Linked DNA regions of Sagittula sp. P11. The protein of the gene in region 2 interacts with the protein of the main gene of each other region in a pairwise test. Links are inferred from orthologs where the notes say so. Each region holds a gene or a part of one and is shown on either strand. Other genes may lie near its edges.

The links.
Region 1: the proteins of CDO87_RS20500 (region 2) and mrdA interact in binary tests that used the Escherichia coli proteins (3 or more experiments, as listed by UniProt). The link is inferred for Sagittula sp. P11 from one-to-one orthologs.

Annotation. Positions count from the first base shown.
Region 1 is NZ_CP021913.1:867,007-874,928, reverse strand. Bases 4,870-7,868 are described here. They hold mrdA (penicillin-binding protein 2), read right to left. Parts: upstream 7,328-7,868; coding sequence 5,411-7,327; downstream 4,870-5,410. Other genes in these bases: mreC (rod shape-determining protein MreC), read right to left, coding at 7,868-7,868; CDO87_RS04215 (rod shape-determining protein MreD), read right to left, coding at 7,324-7,866; rodA (rod shape-determining protein RodA), read right to left, coding at 4,870-5,250. Outside these bases: CDO87_RS04250 (phosphotransferase), read left to right, coding at 1-966; CDO87_RS04245 (PaaI family thioesterase), read left to right, coding at 959-1,360; gph (phosphoglycolate phosphatase), read right to left, coding at 1,660-2,301; rpe (ribulose-phosphate 3-epimerase), read right to left, coding at 2,298-2,990; CDO87_RS04230 (glyoxylate/hydroxypyruvate reductase A), read right to left, coding at 3,071-4,003; more of rodA, read right to left, coding at 4,111-4,869; more of mreC, read right to left, coding at 7,869-7,922. UniProt on the Escherichia coli protein: Catalyzes cross-linking of the peptidoglycan cell wall. Responsible for the determination of the rod shape of the cell. Is probably required for lateral peptidoglycan synthesis and maintenance of the correct diameter during lateral and centripetal growth.
Region 2 is NZ_CP021913.1:4,253,098-4,261,114, reverse strand. Bases 1,961-5,054 are described here. They hold CDO87_RS20500 (penicillin-binding protein 1A), read right to left. Parts: upstream 4,733-5,054; coding sequence 2,189-4,732; downstream 1,961-2,188. Other genes in these bases: CDO87_RS20495 (N-acetylmuramoyl-L-alanine amidase), read right to left, coding at 4,854-5,054. In the rest of the region: CDO87_RS20510 (polyhydroxyalkanoate depolymerase), read right to left, coding at 1-1,176; CDO87_RS20505 (glutathione S-transferase family protein), read left to right, coding at 1,280-1,936; more of CDO87_RS20495, read right to left, coding at 5,055-6,074; CDO87_RS20490 (pyridoxal phosphate-dependent aminotransferase), read right to left, coding at 6,167-7,315; CDO87_RS20485 (M48 family metalloprotease), read left to right, coding at 7,377-8,017. UniProt on the Escherichia coli protein: Cell wall formation. Synthesis of cross-linked peptidoglycan from the lipid intermediates.

The DNA.
Region 1 (7,922 bases), 3.4 Mb from region 2 along the record:
TTTGAACCACCGCTTCGCGCCGAGAAGTTCGCGGTGGGGCAGTCCAACCCGACCTACCGGCTGACCTCGCCCTCGGGGTCCTACGTGCTGCGGCGCAAACCGCCGGGGCAGCTGCTGAAATCGGCCCATGCGGTCGACCGGGAATACCGGGTGCAGCGCGCGCTGCGCGACACCGCCGTGCCGGTCCCGAGGATGTATGCGCTCTGCGAGGACGAAGCCGTGCTGGGCGTTGCATTCTACGTCATGGACCACGTGACCGGGCGCAACATCGTCGACCCCTCCATGCCCGGTGAGACGCCCGCGATGCGCGGGGCGGTCGTGGCGGAGATGGGCCGCGTGCTGGCGGCCATCCACGCGGTGGAGCCGGAGGCGGTGGGGCTGGGGGATTTTGGCCCGCAGGGCAACTACTTCGCGCGGCAACTGGGCCGCTGGGCCAAGCAGTACGAGGCTTCGGCGACGGAGGCGCAGCCGGACATGGACCGGCTGGGAGAATGGTTGCAGGGCGCCCTGCCGGAGGACGACGGCCAGCGGACGCTGGTGCATGGCGACTACCGGATCGACAACCTGCTGTTTGCGCAGGACCGGGCGGAGTGCGTGGCCGTGCTCGACTGGGAGCTGTCGACGCTGGGCCATCCCTTTGCCGATCTGGCCGGGGTGATCCTGCAATGGCAACTGCCGCCGGGCGCGGAGGGGCGGGGCCTGAGGGGCATCGACCGGGCGGCGGCGGGGCTGCCGTCGGACGAGGGTTTCATCGCCGGATACTGCGCCGCACGGGGCATCGCGGTGCCGGGCGACTTCGGGTTCTACGTGGCCTTCTGTGCCTTCCGCATGGCGGCGATCCTTCAGGGGGTGAAGAAACGGGCGCTTGACGGCAACGCGGCGAACCCGGAAAAGGGTTTGAAACTGGGTGCTTACGTTCCCGAATTCGCAAGACTTGGATGGGACGCACGGCATGCCTATGGATGACGACATTCGCGAAGGCCCTTACGCCTTTTCCGCACTCCTGGGGATGGAGATGGCGGACTGGCGGCAGGACTATGCCCGGTTCGAACTGCCCTTGGCGGACAAGCTGATGAACCGGCACGGCAATCCGCATGGCGGGGTCTATGCCTCGTTGCTGGATACGATCATGGGCTATGCCGGGTGCTGGACAGGCGACAGGGACCGTCGCCAGATGTGCCTGACGCTCAACCTGAACGTGCAATTTATCTCGCGCCCGAAAGGCAAAATGCTGATCGGAGAGGGCTTCCGGACGGGGGGCGGGAAGAGCACGTTCTTTGCCGAAGGGGTGCTGAAGGACGAGACCGGAGAGGTCGTCGCCAAAGGCACCGGCGTCTTCCGGTATCGCCGGGGAGCGTGATCCGGGACCGGTTCCTGACGGTGCGCGCGTTGTGGTGAACGGGGCGCGCGCCGGGCAGATCTTGTGGGCCATGCGCTGCCGCGGCAGCCGGGTTAACGGCGGATCGGACGCGTTTACGGAAAATTATGGGGTGAACCGGCCGGTTGAGGGGGTCGAAACGGCCGGTTGGTAACCTTTTGGCCCGGGCAGGCCGGTGCCGCTGTTGCGGTGCGGATTCTCCCGTTAACCGGGGACATCGGGGCAGGGGTGGCCAACCCGGCCCGCCGGGCCGGAACGCCCACCCTACGCCGTCGACCGCCTTACCAGAGCGTCGCGAAAAGGTCCGGGGCCCGGGTCCAGTCGGAGAAGAGCGCCACATGCGGCAGCGCCTCCGGCGGGGCGTTGCGGTAGCCTTCGGTGAACAGCACGAAGGGCACGCCCGCCGACTGCGCCGTTTCGCAATCGGTTTCGCTGTCGCCCACGTAGAGCGCCTGCGCCGCGCCGCCGAGCGCCGCCATCAGCATGGCCGGATCGGGCTTGCGCGTGGGCAGGCTGTCGCCGCCGATCACGATCTCGAAGAACGGCGCGAGGCCGGTGTCGCGGATCGCGGTCTCGGTCGCGGCAAAGGGCTTGTTTGTGCAGAGCGTCAGCCGGTGGCCCGCCGACCTGAGCGCCTCCAGCGCCTCCGGCACGCCCGGGTAGAGGCAGGCGGGATCGCTGGGGGTCGTCACGTAGTGGTGCATCGTCCGGTCGTAGAGCGCCTTGTGGTGGTCCGGCGCGGCGCCGACATGGGCCAGCACGCGCTCCACCAGCACCGGCAGGCCGCGTCCGACGAAGCCCGGCGTCTCTTCCACGGTGATCGTCGGCAGGCCCAGCTCGGAGAGCGCCTGCGCCACGGCGGCGTGGATGTGGGGCACGCTGTCCATCAGCGTGCCGTCGAGGTCGAAGGCGATGGTCTTCACGCCGCGGCCGTCCCGGCGACGGAGGCGCGGATGGCGCGGATGTTCTCGCCGTAGGGGGCGGGGTTCTCGACCGAGCCGCCCCTGAACACCGCGGACCCGGCGACCAGCACGTCGGCGCCCGCCTCGACCACCAGCGGCGCGGTCTCCGGCGTCACGCCGCCGTCGATCTCGATATGGATCGGGCGGTCGCCGATCATCGCGCGCAGGGCGCGGATCTTGGCGGTCATGTCGATGAACTTCTGCCCGCCGAAGCCCGGGTTCACGGTCATCACGCAGACGAGGTCGGTGAGGTCGAGCAGGTGTTCCACCGCCTGTGCCGGGGTGCCCGGGTTCAGCGCCACGCCGGCCTTCATGCCCGCCGCGCGGATCGCCTGCAGCGTGCGGTGGGTGTGGGGGCCTGCCTCGACGTGGGCGGTCAGGATGTCGGTGCCCGCATCGGCGTAGGCGTCGATGTAGGGGTCGACCGGCGCGATCATCAGGTGCACGTCCATCACCGTCTTCACGTGCTTGCGGAAGGCCTTCACCGCCGGGGGGCCGAAGGTGAGGTTGGGCACGAAGTGGCCGTCCATCACGTCGACGTGGATCCAGTCGGCGCCCTGCGCCTCGACCGCCCGGATTTCGCGCCCGAAGTCGGCGAAGTCGGCGGAAAGTATGGAGGGGGCGATCTTCACGCTGCGGTCGAAGGACATGGGCGGCTCCTGTGCGGGGGCGGAGGTGGGCGGTTCCGGAGGGGTTTGCCGGAGGGTTTTGGACGGGGGGCGGGGCCGGGTCAATAGCCGGCGCTGCGGTCGACCTCGTGCAGGAGCGGGGCACCGGATTCCGACCGGGCGATGTTGCGCGCGATGACGCGGGCGGCGCTGTCGGGCCGGGTGGTGGAGGCGATGTGCGGCGTCACGGTGACGCGCGGGTGCGCCCAGAAAGGATGGTCCTGTGGCAGCGGTTCGGTCCGGAAGACGTCGAGGGTGGCGTGGGCGATCCGTCCCTCGTCCAGTGCGGCGAGAAGCGCGTCGTCGTCGATCAGCGGCCCGCGCCCGGGGTTGAGGATGACCGCGCCCTGCGGCAGGCGGGCCAGCCGTTCCGCGTTCAGGAGGTCGGTGGTGGCGGGCGTGTCGGGCAGCAGCAGGACGAGGATCTGCGCGCTGGAGAGCGCCGCGTCGAGGCCGTCCTCGCCGTGGCTGGTCAGCACGCCGTCGAGGTCCTTGGGCGTGCGGCTCCAGCCGGTGACGGGGAAGCCCAGGGCGGCGAGCTGCGCGGCGCAGGCCTGCCCGAGGGCGCCGAAGCCGAGGATGGTGACGGGCCGGTCCTTCGAGAGCGGCGGCGGGGTGGTGTCCCAGATGCGGTCGGGGTTCACGATATGCGCGTCCATCCCGAGGTGGTGGCGCAGCACGTGGCCGGTGACCCATTCGACCATGCCCTGGGTCAGGCCCTCGTCGTCGACCATGCGCGCCAGCGGCACTTTCAGGGTGGGGTTGCCCACCACCTGCTCGACCCCGGCCCAGAGGTTCAGCACGGCCTTCAGCCGGGTGAAGGGGGTGAAGTCCTGCACCGAGGCGTTGGGCGCATAGACGATGTAGTCGACGGTTTCCGGCGGCAGGTCGGTGCCCAGCGTGTGGTCGAGGCCTTCGGCGGCGAGGGCGTCGCGCAGGGGGCGTTCGTAGTCGTCCCACTTCTCGGAGCGGGCGGCGAAGAGGATGTTCGGCATGGATGACCTTTCGGAGGCGGGACAGGGCCCGGTTCGTTCAAGGTGAAGCAGGAAGCGGGGCCGGGGGCAACCCTAAGCGGGCCCCCGGCGCCGGTCTCGGCGCGGTCTCAGCGCGGGCGGTGGACGTGCGCGCTTTGCACCAGGCCGAAGGCGATCATCAGCACCAGCATCGCCGAGCCGCCGTAGGAGACGAGCGGCAGGGGCACGCCCACGACGGGCGCGAGGCCCATGACCATCGACATGTTCACGGCGAAGAACAGGAAGAAGGTCATGCCGATCCCGAGGATCATCAGCGAGGAGAAGCGGTCGCGGTTCTGCAGGGCGGCGACCACGCAGAAGAACAGGATCAGCGCGTAGAGGATGAGCAGGGAGATGCCGCCGACGAAGCCGAATTCCTCGGCCAGCGTGTTGAAGATGAAGTCGGTGTGCTTCTCGGGGAGGAAGTTCAGGCGGCTCTGGGTGCCCTGCATGAAGCCGCGCCCGGTCCAGCCGCCGGAACCCATGGCGATCTTGGCCTGGGTGATGTGGTAGCCCGCGCCCAGCGGGTCCGACGAGGGGTCGAGGAAGGTGTCGATCCGCCGGAACTGGTAGTCCTTGAGGAGCTGCCAGTCGGTGCCGCGGCTCTTGAACACCGCCCAGACGGTGCCGACGCCCGCGGTCAGCACGGTGGCGAAGTAGAGCCAGTGCACGCCTGCGAGGAACATCATCAGCCCGCCCGCGATCATCAGCAGAAGCGCGGTGCCGAGGTCGGGCTGGGTCAGCACCAGCGCGGTGGGCGCGAGGATGATGAAGATCGGGATCAGCACCCAGAGCGGGCGCGAGGTCTTGGACAGCGGCAGCCAGTCGTAATAGGCGGCCAGCAGGACGACCATGGCGACCTTCATCAGCTCGGACGGCTGGAGGCGCATGAAGCCCAGGTCGATCCAGCGCTGCGCGCCCATGCCGATGGCGCCGAAGAACTCGACCAGCAGGAGCAGGAAGAAGGCCAGCGCGTAGACCACGAGCGCCATGTTGCGCCAGAACCAGATCGGCACCATGGCCACGACGAACATCGCCGTGAGGCCGAGGATGTAGCGCTTGGCCTGCGGTTCGGCCCATGGGCTCCAAGAGCCACCGGCGACCGAATAGAGCATCAGGAAGCCGACACCGGCGACGGTGGTCAGCAGGATGATGAGCGGCCAGTTCAGGTGCAGGATCTTGCGCCAGCCGCTGGGGACGGTCTTTACGTTGTACTCGAGATAGGTCACGCGGCGCCCCCCTGTCCGGCGCAGGCGGCGCGAAGCCCCGCCCTACGCGGCGTGGCGCTGCCTGCGGGGGGGCATGCACGATCCGGCGCGCTGGGGCGCGCGTCAGCGCGGCGAACGGCCTCCGCGCCCGGCGCGGTCTGCGGAAACGCGGGCATCGGGGTCATGCGCGGCTCGGCTCCTCGCTCTTGCGGGCGCGGCGCTGGCTGGAGAGCTTTTCCTGCTGGGTCTTGATGCGGCCCCGGTCCTTTGCCGGGTAGGCGTCAAGCGGCGGGTCCTCTCCGTAGAGCGCCTGAAGCGTCACGTCGCGGGCGATGGGCGCGGCGGTGCGCGACCCGCCGACGCCGTGTTCCACCACCACCGCCACGGCGATCTTCGGGTTGTCGAAGGGCGCGAAGCTTACGAACAGCGCGTGGTCGCGGTCTTCCCACGGGTCGGCTTCGGTGGTGATGCGCGAGACCACCTGCGCGGTGCCGGACTTGCCCGCCATCCGCATGCCTTCGGCGATGATGCGCGATCCGTAGCCGGTGCCGCGCCGGTTGTTGGACACGGCGAACATGCCGCGCTGCACCTGCAGGAGGTGGTTCGGGTTCAGCCCGAGGTCTGTCCCCCCGCGCGAGGGCGTCTCCACCCCGTCGATGCTGCGCACCAGCCGGGGCGAGATCGACCGGCCGGTGGCCACGCGCGCGGTCATCACCGCCAGTTGCAGCGGCGAGGTCAGCACGAAGCCCTGACCGATGGCGGCGTTCACCGAATCGCCGATCACCCATTCCGCCCCGCGTTCGCGGACCTTCCACGCCTTGTCGGGCACGAGGCCGGAGGTGACGGCGGACATGGGGATGTCGTGCGCCACGCCAAGGCCCATGCGGCGGGCCATGTCGGCGATGCGCTCGATCCCCACCTTCAGCGCGAGGTCGTAGTAGAACACGTCGCAGCTTTCGCGGAGCGACTGTTCGAGGTTCATGTAGCCGTGGCCGCTGCGCTTCCAGCAGCGGAAGGAGCGGGAGCCGACCTCGTAATGGCCGGGGCAATAGACCGTGTCGTCGGGCGCCAGCAGGCCCGCGTCCAGCGCGGCGAGCGCCGTGACCATCTTGAAGGTCGAGCCGGGCGGATAGGCATCCTGCACCGTCTTCGAGGCCAGCGGCCGGTGGTCGTTGGTGTTGAGCGCGTTGAAATCCGTGTGGGAGATGCCGCGCACGAAAAGGTTCGGGTTGTAGGACGGCGCCGAGGCGATGGTCAGCACGTCGCCCTTTTCGAGGTCGAGCACCACGACGGAGGCGCTTTCCTCGCCGAGGCGCGCCTGGGTGTAGTCCTGCAGATCGGTGTCCACGGTGAGCTGGATGTCGGCGCCGCTTTCGCCCTCGCGCCGGTCGAGTTCGCGCATGACGCGGCCGACGGCGTTGACCTCCACCCGCTTCGCGCCGGCGGTGCCGCGCAGGTCCTCTTCGTGCCGGACCTCGACGCCGACCTTGCCGACCTGGAAGCGCGGGATGCGCAGCAGCGGCGGCGGGTCCTCGTAGCGGGCGAGGTCGCGTTCGGAGACCGGGCCGACGTAGCCCGCCACATGGGCAAACAGTTCCTTCTGCGGGTAGACGCGGGACAGGCCGACCTCGGTGGTGACGCCGGGCAGGGCGGGGGCGTTGACCGCCACCCGCGAGATGTCCTCCCAGCTGACCCGTTCGGCGATGGTGACGGGGATGAAGGGCGGCGTGCGCTCCATCTCGGCCAGGGCGCGGTTGAGGTCGTTCTCGTCCAGTTCGACAAGCTGGCCCAGGTGGGCGATCACGGTGGCCACGTCGCCCGCGTCCTCACGCGTGAGGGTGATGCGGTAGGTCGGTTCGTTGTCGGCGATGACCACGCCGTTGCGGTCGAAGATGCGCCCGCGCGACGGCGGGATCAGCCGGATGTTGATGCGGTTCTCTTCGGCCAGAAGGCGGAATTCGTCGGCCTGGTCGACCTGCATGTGGTGCATCCGCAGGCCGAGCGTGGTGACGAATCCAAGTTGCAGGCCACCGAGGACAAGCCCGCGGCGCGTGATGCGGCGGGCGGATTCTGCGGTCTCTTTCGGGCTTCGTCTCATAGGGTGCGTCCCGTGTGGTCGAATTCGCCGGGGGCGGTGCGGCGGACGCCGAAGGCGAGGTAGGACACCGCGGCCACCAGCGGGTAGGCAAGCACGGTCATACCATATTGCATCAGGGCGAGCGAAAGCATACCCGGCGAGATGATCAAGATCGCGAGAGTGAGCCTGTAAAGGACGGTGATCGCCAGCAGCGTGGCGGCGGCGGCGGCCCATTCGGTGGCGAAGGTGTTCTCGCGCAGTTGCCGGGCGCGGTTCTTGAGGAATTCCGAGGCGAGCAGCATCAGGAGCGCCCAGAGCCCGGGGGGCCGCTGGAACACCAGGTCGGCCAAGAGCATCACCCCGGCGATGGAGAGGGCGGGCACGTAATCGGGGCGGCGCAGGCACCAGGCGAAGGTCAGGGCGGTCAGGAAGTCCGGCCCGGCGATTCGCTGCGGCAGCATCTGCAGCGGCAGGAGGTGCACGAAGATCAGGAGCAGCGCCAGCGCCGGGTAGAGCGCGCGCATCGTCCAGAGGCGGGCGGGGCTGTGCTTCTCGGCCATGTCAGCCGTCCTGCCGGGTGTCTTCGCCGGTCTCCGTGCCGTCCTCGTCCGTGGGC
Region 2 (8,017 bases):
GTAGATCTCCTTCTCCCAGCGGCGACCGTTGAACACGCCGTAATGCCCGACGTTGGCCTGCAGGTGATGGCGCTTCAGGTGCGGCCTCAGCGACGAACACAGGTCATGCGCGGCGCTCGTCTGGCCCAGCCCGCAGATGTCGTCGCGCCCGCCCTCGACCGTCAGAAGCGCGGTGTGCCGGATCGCCGCCGGGTTCACCTTGCGGCCCTTGTAGGTCATCTCGCCCCGGGCCAGCTCCGCCTTCTGGAACACCCGGTCGATGGTCTCGATATAGAACTCCTCCGTCAGGTCGAGCACGGCGAAATACTCGTCGTAGAACGCCTTGATCTTCTCCGCCTCCTCCACCTCGCCATCTGCCAGCAACTGGTACATGCGCTTGTGCTGCGCCATGTGCCTGTCCATGTTCATCGTCATGAAGGCGGTAAGCTGCACGAACCCCGGATAGACTCGCCGCCCGGCCCCCGGATAGCGAAACGGGACAGAGGCGATCACGTTGTTCCTGAACCACGACAGCGGCTTCTCGAAGGCCAGGTCGTTCACCGCCGTGGGGCTTTCGCGCACGTCCACCGGCCCCGCCATCAGCGTCATCGACAGGGGCGTTGCCGGGTTGCGGTCCTCCGACATGACCGCCACCGCGGCCAGTGCCTGCACGCAGGGCTGGCACACCGCCAGGATATGGCCGCCCGGGCCGATCTCTTCCATGAAGCGGATCACGTATTCCACGTAATCCTCCACCCCGAAGGACCCTGCGCTGCGCGGCACGTCGCGGGCGTTCTTCCAGTCGGTGATATAGACCTCGTGATCCTGCAGCAGCACCTTCACCGTGCCCGCCAGCAGAGTCGCGAAATGCCCCGACAGGGGCGCCACCACCAGCACCTTCGGCTGCGGCGTGTCGATCTCCCGCTTGAAATGCAGAAGCTGGCCGTAAGGCAGATCGCAGACCACCTCCTCCGTCACCGGCACGGTCCGCCCGTCGATGGAGACCGAACGGATGCCGTAGGGCGGCCGCGTGTGGCTCAGCCTGAACCGGGACAGCATCTCAAGCCCCGCCATGTGGCGGCGCAGCATCGGCGCGAAGGCCCCGGACTTTTCGCCGCCCAGCGACAGCCCCATCAGGGCAGACGTACGAAAAGGGGCGAAAAAATCATCGAAACCCTGGTAGATGGCGTACTGCATGGCGGTTCCTGCCTGTGTCTTCCCACAAAACGCTAGTCAGGCCCCCGGTGCGGTGCGACAAAAAAATGCAATTTCGCTGCACCGCCGCGACACGGGGAAGACCATGACGGACGCCACGCTCACGATTTCATCAAAAAACTATTCGTCCTGGTCCCTGCGCGGATGGCTGTTGTGCAAGATGTCGGGAATCGCGTTCGCCGAGGCGCCGGTGGACCCCGACAGCGCCGACAACCGTCAGGAACTGCTGTTGCTTTCGCCGTCCGTCCGCGTGCCCCGGCTGGAGCATGGCAAGATCGCGGTCTGGGACACGCTCGCCATCGCCGAATACCTGAACGAGACCTTCCCCAAGGCCGGTCTCTACCCGAAGGACCCGGTGATGCGCGCCCGGTGCCGGGCGATATCGGGCGAGATGCACTCCGGCTTCTACAACCTGCGCTCCGCCCTGCCGATGAACCTCAAGTCGCATCATGCGGCCTTCAAGATCTTCTCCGGAGCCCGGCCCGACATCGAGCGGGTCAAGACCATCTGGCACGAATGCCTCGACGCCTGCGGCGGGCCGTTCCTCTTCGGGGCAAAGCCCACGGTGGCCGATGCGATGTATGCGCCGGTCTGCACCCGGTTCCGCACCTATTCCGTGGCCCTCGACCCGACGCTGCAAAGCTACGCCGACCACATCCTCGGCTGGGACCTGATGCGCGAATGGACCGAGGGCGCGCTGGCCGAGCCCGAAGAGATCGTCGAGCTCGAAGTCGAATTCTGACGGATTAACTCTTTCCGACGCAACGTCACGCGCGGCCCGTCCGGAAAGGTTAACAACCGGCCGGTTCAGGGGGTCGAAACGGCCGGTTCACCGGTAACGCGGCGGTCATCCCGGTGAAGATCGGGTAAATGCCCCTGAACCCGGGGTTTGACACCCCCCAGATGTGCGAAGCGCGCGCCGGGTTAACCCCAACGCGCGCTCCGTTTACCCCATTGCCCAACCCGAAGGGTTAAGCCGGTTGCCGGCGATCCCTCAATACAGGCCACCGGAGGACAGCGTGCCGAACCCGGCCTTCGGACCGACCACGGCCTTGCGGCCGGTGGAGGTCGTGACCTCCCGCGCGACCGACCCGCCTTCGGGACGGATCAGGTCGAAGCTGCCCGAGATGGCAAAGCCGCCGTCCAGCTGGATGCCCCAAACACCGTCAAGCAGATCGTCCTCGCGGAAACACTCCGCCACGACGTTCGCACCCGATGCGCCGGCGCCAAGACGCGCGCCCGAGAACCGGTCGATGTTCACGAAGTTGCATGTTTCCGGGACCTTGAAGGGGCCGCCGCCGTATTTCTTCACCGCCTTCTGCATGAACTGGGTGAACACCGGACCGCAGAACCCGCCGCCCGACGCACCGCTGCCAAGGCTGCGCGGCTGGTCGTAACCGATGTAGCAGCCCGCCACGATGTTGGAGGTGAAGCCGATGAACCACACGTCCTTCGCGTCGTTGGTGGTGCCGGTCTTGCCCGCCGTGGGCACCGGCAGCTTCACCGTGCCCGACGCCGTCCCGCGCTGCACCACACCCTCCATCATCGATGTAAGCTGGTACGCGGTGATCGCATCCATGATCCGCTCGCGGTCGTTGACGATCCGCGGGCTCCGCCCCGGCGGAATGTTCGGATCGGCACAGTCCACGCAGACCCGCCGGTTCCCCTGCGCCGCATCGTGGCTGTAGACCGTGTTGCCGTAGCGGTCCTGCACCCGGTCGACCAGCGTCGGCTCCACCCGCTCACCGCCGTTGGCGAACATGGCATAGGCCGAGATCATCCGCATCAGCGTCGTCTCGTCGGCGCCGAGCGCGTTGGCCAGAACCCGGCCCATGTTGTCGTAAACCCCGAACTTTTCGGCATAATTCGCGACCACGTCCATGCCGACCTCCTGCGCGAGGCGGATGGTCATCAGGTTCCGCGACCGTTCGATCCCGGTGCGCAGGGGGGTCGGGCCGTAGAACTGGTTCGACGCGTTCTTCGGACGCCAGACGCCCTGCGGCGTGTCGATCTCGATCGGCGCATCTACGACGATGGTGGCCGGTGTATAGCCGCTGTCGAGCGCCGCCGCGTAGACGAACGGCTTGAACGAGGAACCCGGCTGCCGCTTCGCCTGCGTCGCGCGGTTGAAGACCGAGTGCTGGTAGCTGAACCCGCCCTGCATGGCGATCACGCGGCCGGTGTTCACGTCCATGGCCATGAACCCGCCCTGCACCTGCGGCACCTGACGAAGCGTCCAGCGGATGAAGTTGCCGGAGTCGTCCTCGGTCATCTCGCGGACGTGGATCACATCGCCCGGCTCGAAGTTTTCGAACAGGTTGCCCTTGAACCAGTCGGTGTCCGCACGCGGCACTTCCATGCCCCGCGGATCGTCCAGCGGCACATCCTCGATCCCGATCAGCAGGGAATTCTCGCGCACCTCGCGCACCACGGCCACATGCCACTTGCTGACCAGCGTCACGTCGCGCGTCACGCGCACGCCTGCGAGGGCCTCCCGCCATGCGGCCTCGTCGCCCAGCAGCCCGGCGTCGATGGTCTTGCCCGTGCCGCGCCAGCGGCCAAGCCCGCGGTCGTACTGCTCCAGCGCACGCTGCAGCGCATGGGCCGCCTCGGTCTGCATCTCCGGGTCAAGCGTCGCGCGCACCGAATAACCGCCGGAAAAGAACTGATCTTCCCCGAAGTCGCGGCTGAGCTGGCGGCGGATCTCGTCGGTGAAGTAGTCGCGCGGCGGCAGCGCCTGGTTGTAAGGTTCGAAGTCGCCGTTCTGAACCGAGCGCAGCGGCTGCTGGACCTCGCTCTCGTAGGTCGCCTTGTCGATGTAGCCGTTCTCGTACATCTCCTTCAGCACGAAGTCGCGGCGCTGCGTCAGACGCTCCTTCCGGCGGACCGGGTGGTAGTCCGACGGCGCCTTCGGCATGGAGGCGAGCATCGCCGCCTCGTGCGATTCGAGCTCCGACAGGGTCTTGTTGAAGTAGGTCTGCGCCGCGGCGGTCACGCCAAAGGAGTTCTGCCCGAGGAAGATCTCGTTCAGGTACAGCTCGAGGATCTTGTCCTTGTCCAGCGCCTCCTCGACACGCGAGGCGAGGATGATCTCCTTGATCTTCCGTTCTGCCCGGCGGTCGCCGGACAGCAGGAAGTTCTTCATCACCTGCTGCGTGATCGTCGAGGCGCCGCGCACGTCGCGCCCGCCGGACTGCACCGCCTGCACGCCCGCCGCGACGATGCCGCGCACGTCATAGCCCTGGTGGGTGTAGAAGTTCTTGTCCTCGGCCGAGATGAAGGCGTTCTTCACCAGGTCGGGGATCTCGTTCGCAGGCGTGAACAGGCGGCGTTCCTGCGCGAATTCGTCGATCACGCGCCCTTCCTGCGAATAGATGCGGCTGATCGTCGGCGGGGTGTATTGCGCCAGGTGTTCGTGGCTGGGCAGGTCGCGCCCGTACATCCAGAAGATCGCGCCGATGGTGAGCGCGATCATCATGGTGCCCATGGTCACCACCGCGAAGATACCGCCGAAGAATGAGAAGATGAACCGCGTCACGCGTGGACCCTTGTGGCAAGTGCTCGATTTCAAACCGTCGCATATACTGTAACGCGGCGTCGGTCAAAACACATCCCTGTTGCCGTCAGCGCCGGACCGCCCAAGCTTTTGAATGCGCGCGTTATTGCCGGCGCAGACGCGACAGGGCCTTGTCCTCGATCAGCCATTGCGCCAGCCCGTCCCGGATGCCCGCCGCCATGCCCGCCCGCCACGCCGGATCCTGCAGGTTCATCAGGTCCTGCTGCGAGGACAGGAATCCCAGTTCCACCAGGACGGAGGGGATGTCCGCCGACTTCAGCACGGAAAAGGCCGCCTGCCGCAGCGGGTCCTTGTGGACCTTGCCGTCGTTGTTGCGGATGCCCGCGACGATGCTCTTGGCCAGCGCCTGGCTGCGCGGGGTGTTGTCCTGCCGGGCGAGGTCCAAGAGCACCTGCGCCACCCGGTCGTCCGACCCGGAAAGGTCGATCCCCGACAGCAGGTCATCGCGGTCGTGCCGCTCTGCCAGCGCAGCAGAGGCCGCGTCGGAGGCGTCTTCGGCCAGCGTGTAGACCGCCGCCCCCTTCGCCCCGCCGCCGTCCAGCGCGTCGGCGTGGAGCGAGATGAACACGTCCGCGCCCGCGTCATGCGCCGCCGCAACGCGGCCTTCGAGCGACACGAAGACGTCGGAGTTCCGTGTCATCCGCACGTCGTAGTTCCCGGATCGCAGCAGCACGTCCCTCAGTTCGCGCCCGAATTGCAGGACGAGGTCGGCCTCCTTCACCCCTGCCCGTTCCGCGCCCGGGTCGATGCCGCCGTGGCCCGGGTCGATGACGATCACCAGCGGCGCGCCGGGTGCGCGGGGCGCGGGCCGGCGCGCCTTGGGCCGCAGGTGATCCCAGCCCGGATCGCGCGGCACGCCTGCCTTCGCTGCGAAGCTCGCCGCGTCCGTCGGCGAGAGCACCACCTTCAACTGCGCGCTGCCGCCGTCCTTGGGCACTGTCAGGCTGGCTGAATCCACGGACAGTGGCTCTGCCAGGTCGGCCACCATGCGCGACCAGCCGGGCCGGAAGCCGCCGACCCGCACCGCACCGATCCGCGCCGAGGCATCGAGTTCGCCGGGGGTTGCACCCTCCCAGTCGACCTCGCGGAAATCGACCACCAGACGCAGCGGGTCGTCGACGGTAAAGAGCCGCCAGGGCACCCCCTGGCTGAGGCTCAGCGACAGCTCCGTCGCGCCACCGAACCGCCGCTCGGTGAACCCGCCCCCCTCATAGCGCGCAAGGCCGGAGCTTTCTTCCTGCTGCTGCGCCACTACTGGCGACGCGCAAAGCATGGCGATGAGTAACGCGAAGATCCTGTGCATGGCTGCTCTTTCCCGATTGGCGGGCCCGCTTTGCGGGTTCTCGTTGCGGCCAAATCTAGCAGGTGCGCGTCCCTTCGCCCAGCCCTGCCCGTTCACGATCGGCGCCTGGACATGAAGTCCCTGAGCCGCGCCAACCCTTCCTCGATATCGGCCGTGCTGCGCGCGTAGGAGAACCGGAGCGTGCCGCCGCCGCGCAGCGGGTCGAAATCCAGCCCCGGCGTCACCGCGACCCCGGCCCCTTCAAGGATCTCCTGCGCGAAGGCGCGGCTGTCGTCGGTCAGGTGGCTCACATCGGCATAGACGTAAAAGGCGCCGTCCGGCGGTGCGATGCGGTCGAATCCCGCCTCCGGCAGACCGGCCATCATCAGCGCGCGGTTCTTCGCGTAGACGGCAAGGTTGGCCTCTGTCTCATCTTTCGCGTCCATGGCGGCCAGCGCCGCAACCTGCGCCGCATGGGGCGCGCAGATGAAAAGGTTCTGGGCCAACCGTTCCACCTGCCGCACCAGCCCTTCCGGCACCACCAGCCAGCCGACCCGCCAGCCCGTCATCGAGAAGAACTTCGAGAAGGAATTGATGACCACCACGTCGTCGCTGATCTCCAGCGCGCTGACGGCTTTGCGGTCGTACTCGATACCGTGGTAGATCTCGTCAGACAGGAAGGCCGCGCCCTTTTCCGCCGTCACGTCGATCAGATCCGACAGCGCCTGCCGGTCCAGCATGGTGCCCGTGGGATTGGCCGGAGAGGCCACCATCAGCCCCTCGAAGTCGAGGCCGCGCAGATCGGACGGCACGGGCTGGTAGCGGTTGGCAGGTGCGGTCTGCACCTCCACCGGCACGAGGTCCAGCGATCTCAGGATCTGGCGGTAGGACGGATAGCCCGGCGCCCCGAGCGCCACACGCTCGCCCGCGTCGAACAGCGCGGTAAAGGCGAGGATGAAGCCGCCCGAGGACCCGGACGTCACCACCACGCGACCCGGATCGAGGTCCAGCCCGTACCATTCGCCGTAAAGCCGCGCGATGCGGGCGCGCAGTTCCGGAAGGCCGAGCGCCACGGTGTACCCCAGCGCGTCACTTTCCAGCGCATGGCCCAGGGCCTCGCGCGCCAGACGCGGCGCCGGTGTGCCCGGCTGGCCGACTTCCATGTGAATCACCCGGTGACCCGCCGCTTCGCGGGCGCGCGCCGCCTCCATGACATCCATCACGATAAAGGGATCGACGTCACCGCGTCTTGAACTCCGCATGCCTGCCTCTCTAGTCTGCCGCTTGAACCCGAGGCTTACGGCTGCGACCTGCGAGACGTCAATGATCCTAACCCGAGCGATGGCCGTGCTTCTGGCGGCGACCCTGATGCTGGCCCAGCCCGTCCGCGCGGCGACCTTCCTGCGCGACGCCGACATGGAATACGCGCTGGGGCAACTGGCGGCACCGATCCTCAGCGCCGCCGGCCTCTCCCCCAGCCAGGTTCAGATCGTCGTGCTGGACGACAATTCGCTCAACGCCTTCGTTGCGGACGCGCGCCACATCTTCCTGCATTCGGGCCTCATCATGAAGGTCGAGAGCGCGGCCGCCCTGCAGGCGGTGATCGCGCACGAGGCCGCGCATATCGCCAACGGCCACATCACGCGCCGCCTGGGCAACATGCGTAGCGCGCGCAGCGCCGCCGGCATGGGCATGCTGCTGGCGCTGGCCACGGGTCTTGCGGGCGCGGATCCGAGTGTCGCCGCGGGCATCGCCTTCGGATCGCAAAGCTCCGCACAGCGGCGCCTGTTCAGCCACACCCGGGCCGAGGAAAGCTCGGCCGACATCGCTTCTGTCCGGTATCTGAAGCGTGCCGGCCTCGATCCGCAGGGCGCGGTCGAGGTCATCAAGATCTTCGCCGGGCAGGTCTCCCTGTCCGAATCCCGTCTCGACCCCTACGCCGTCACCCATCCGCTGTCCCGCGA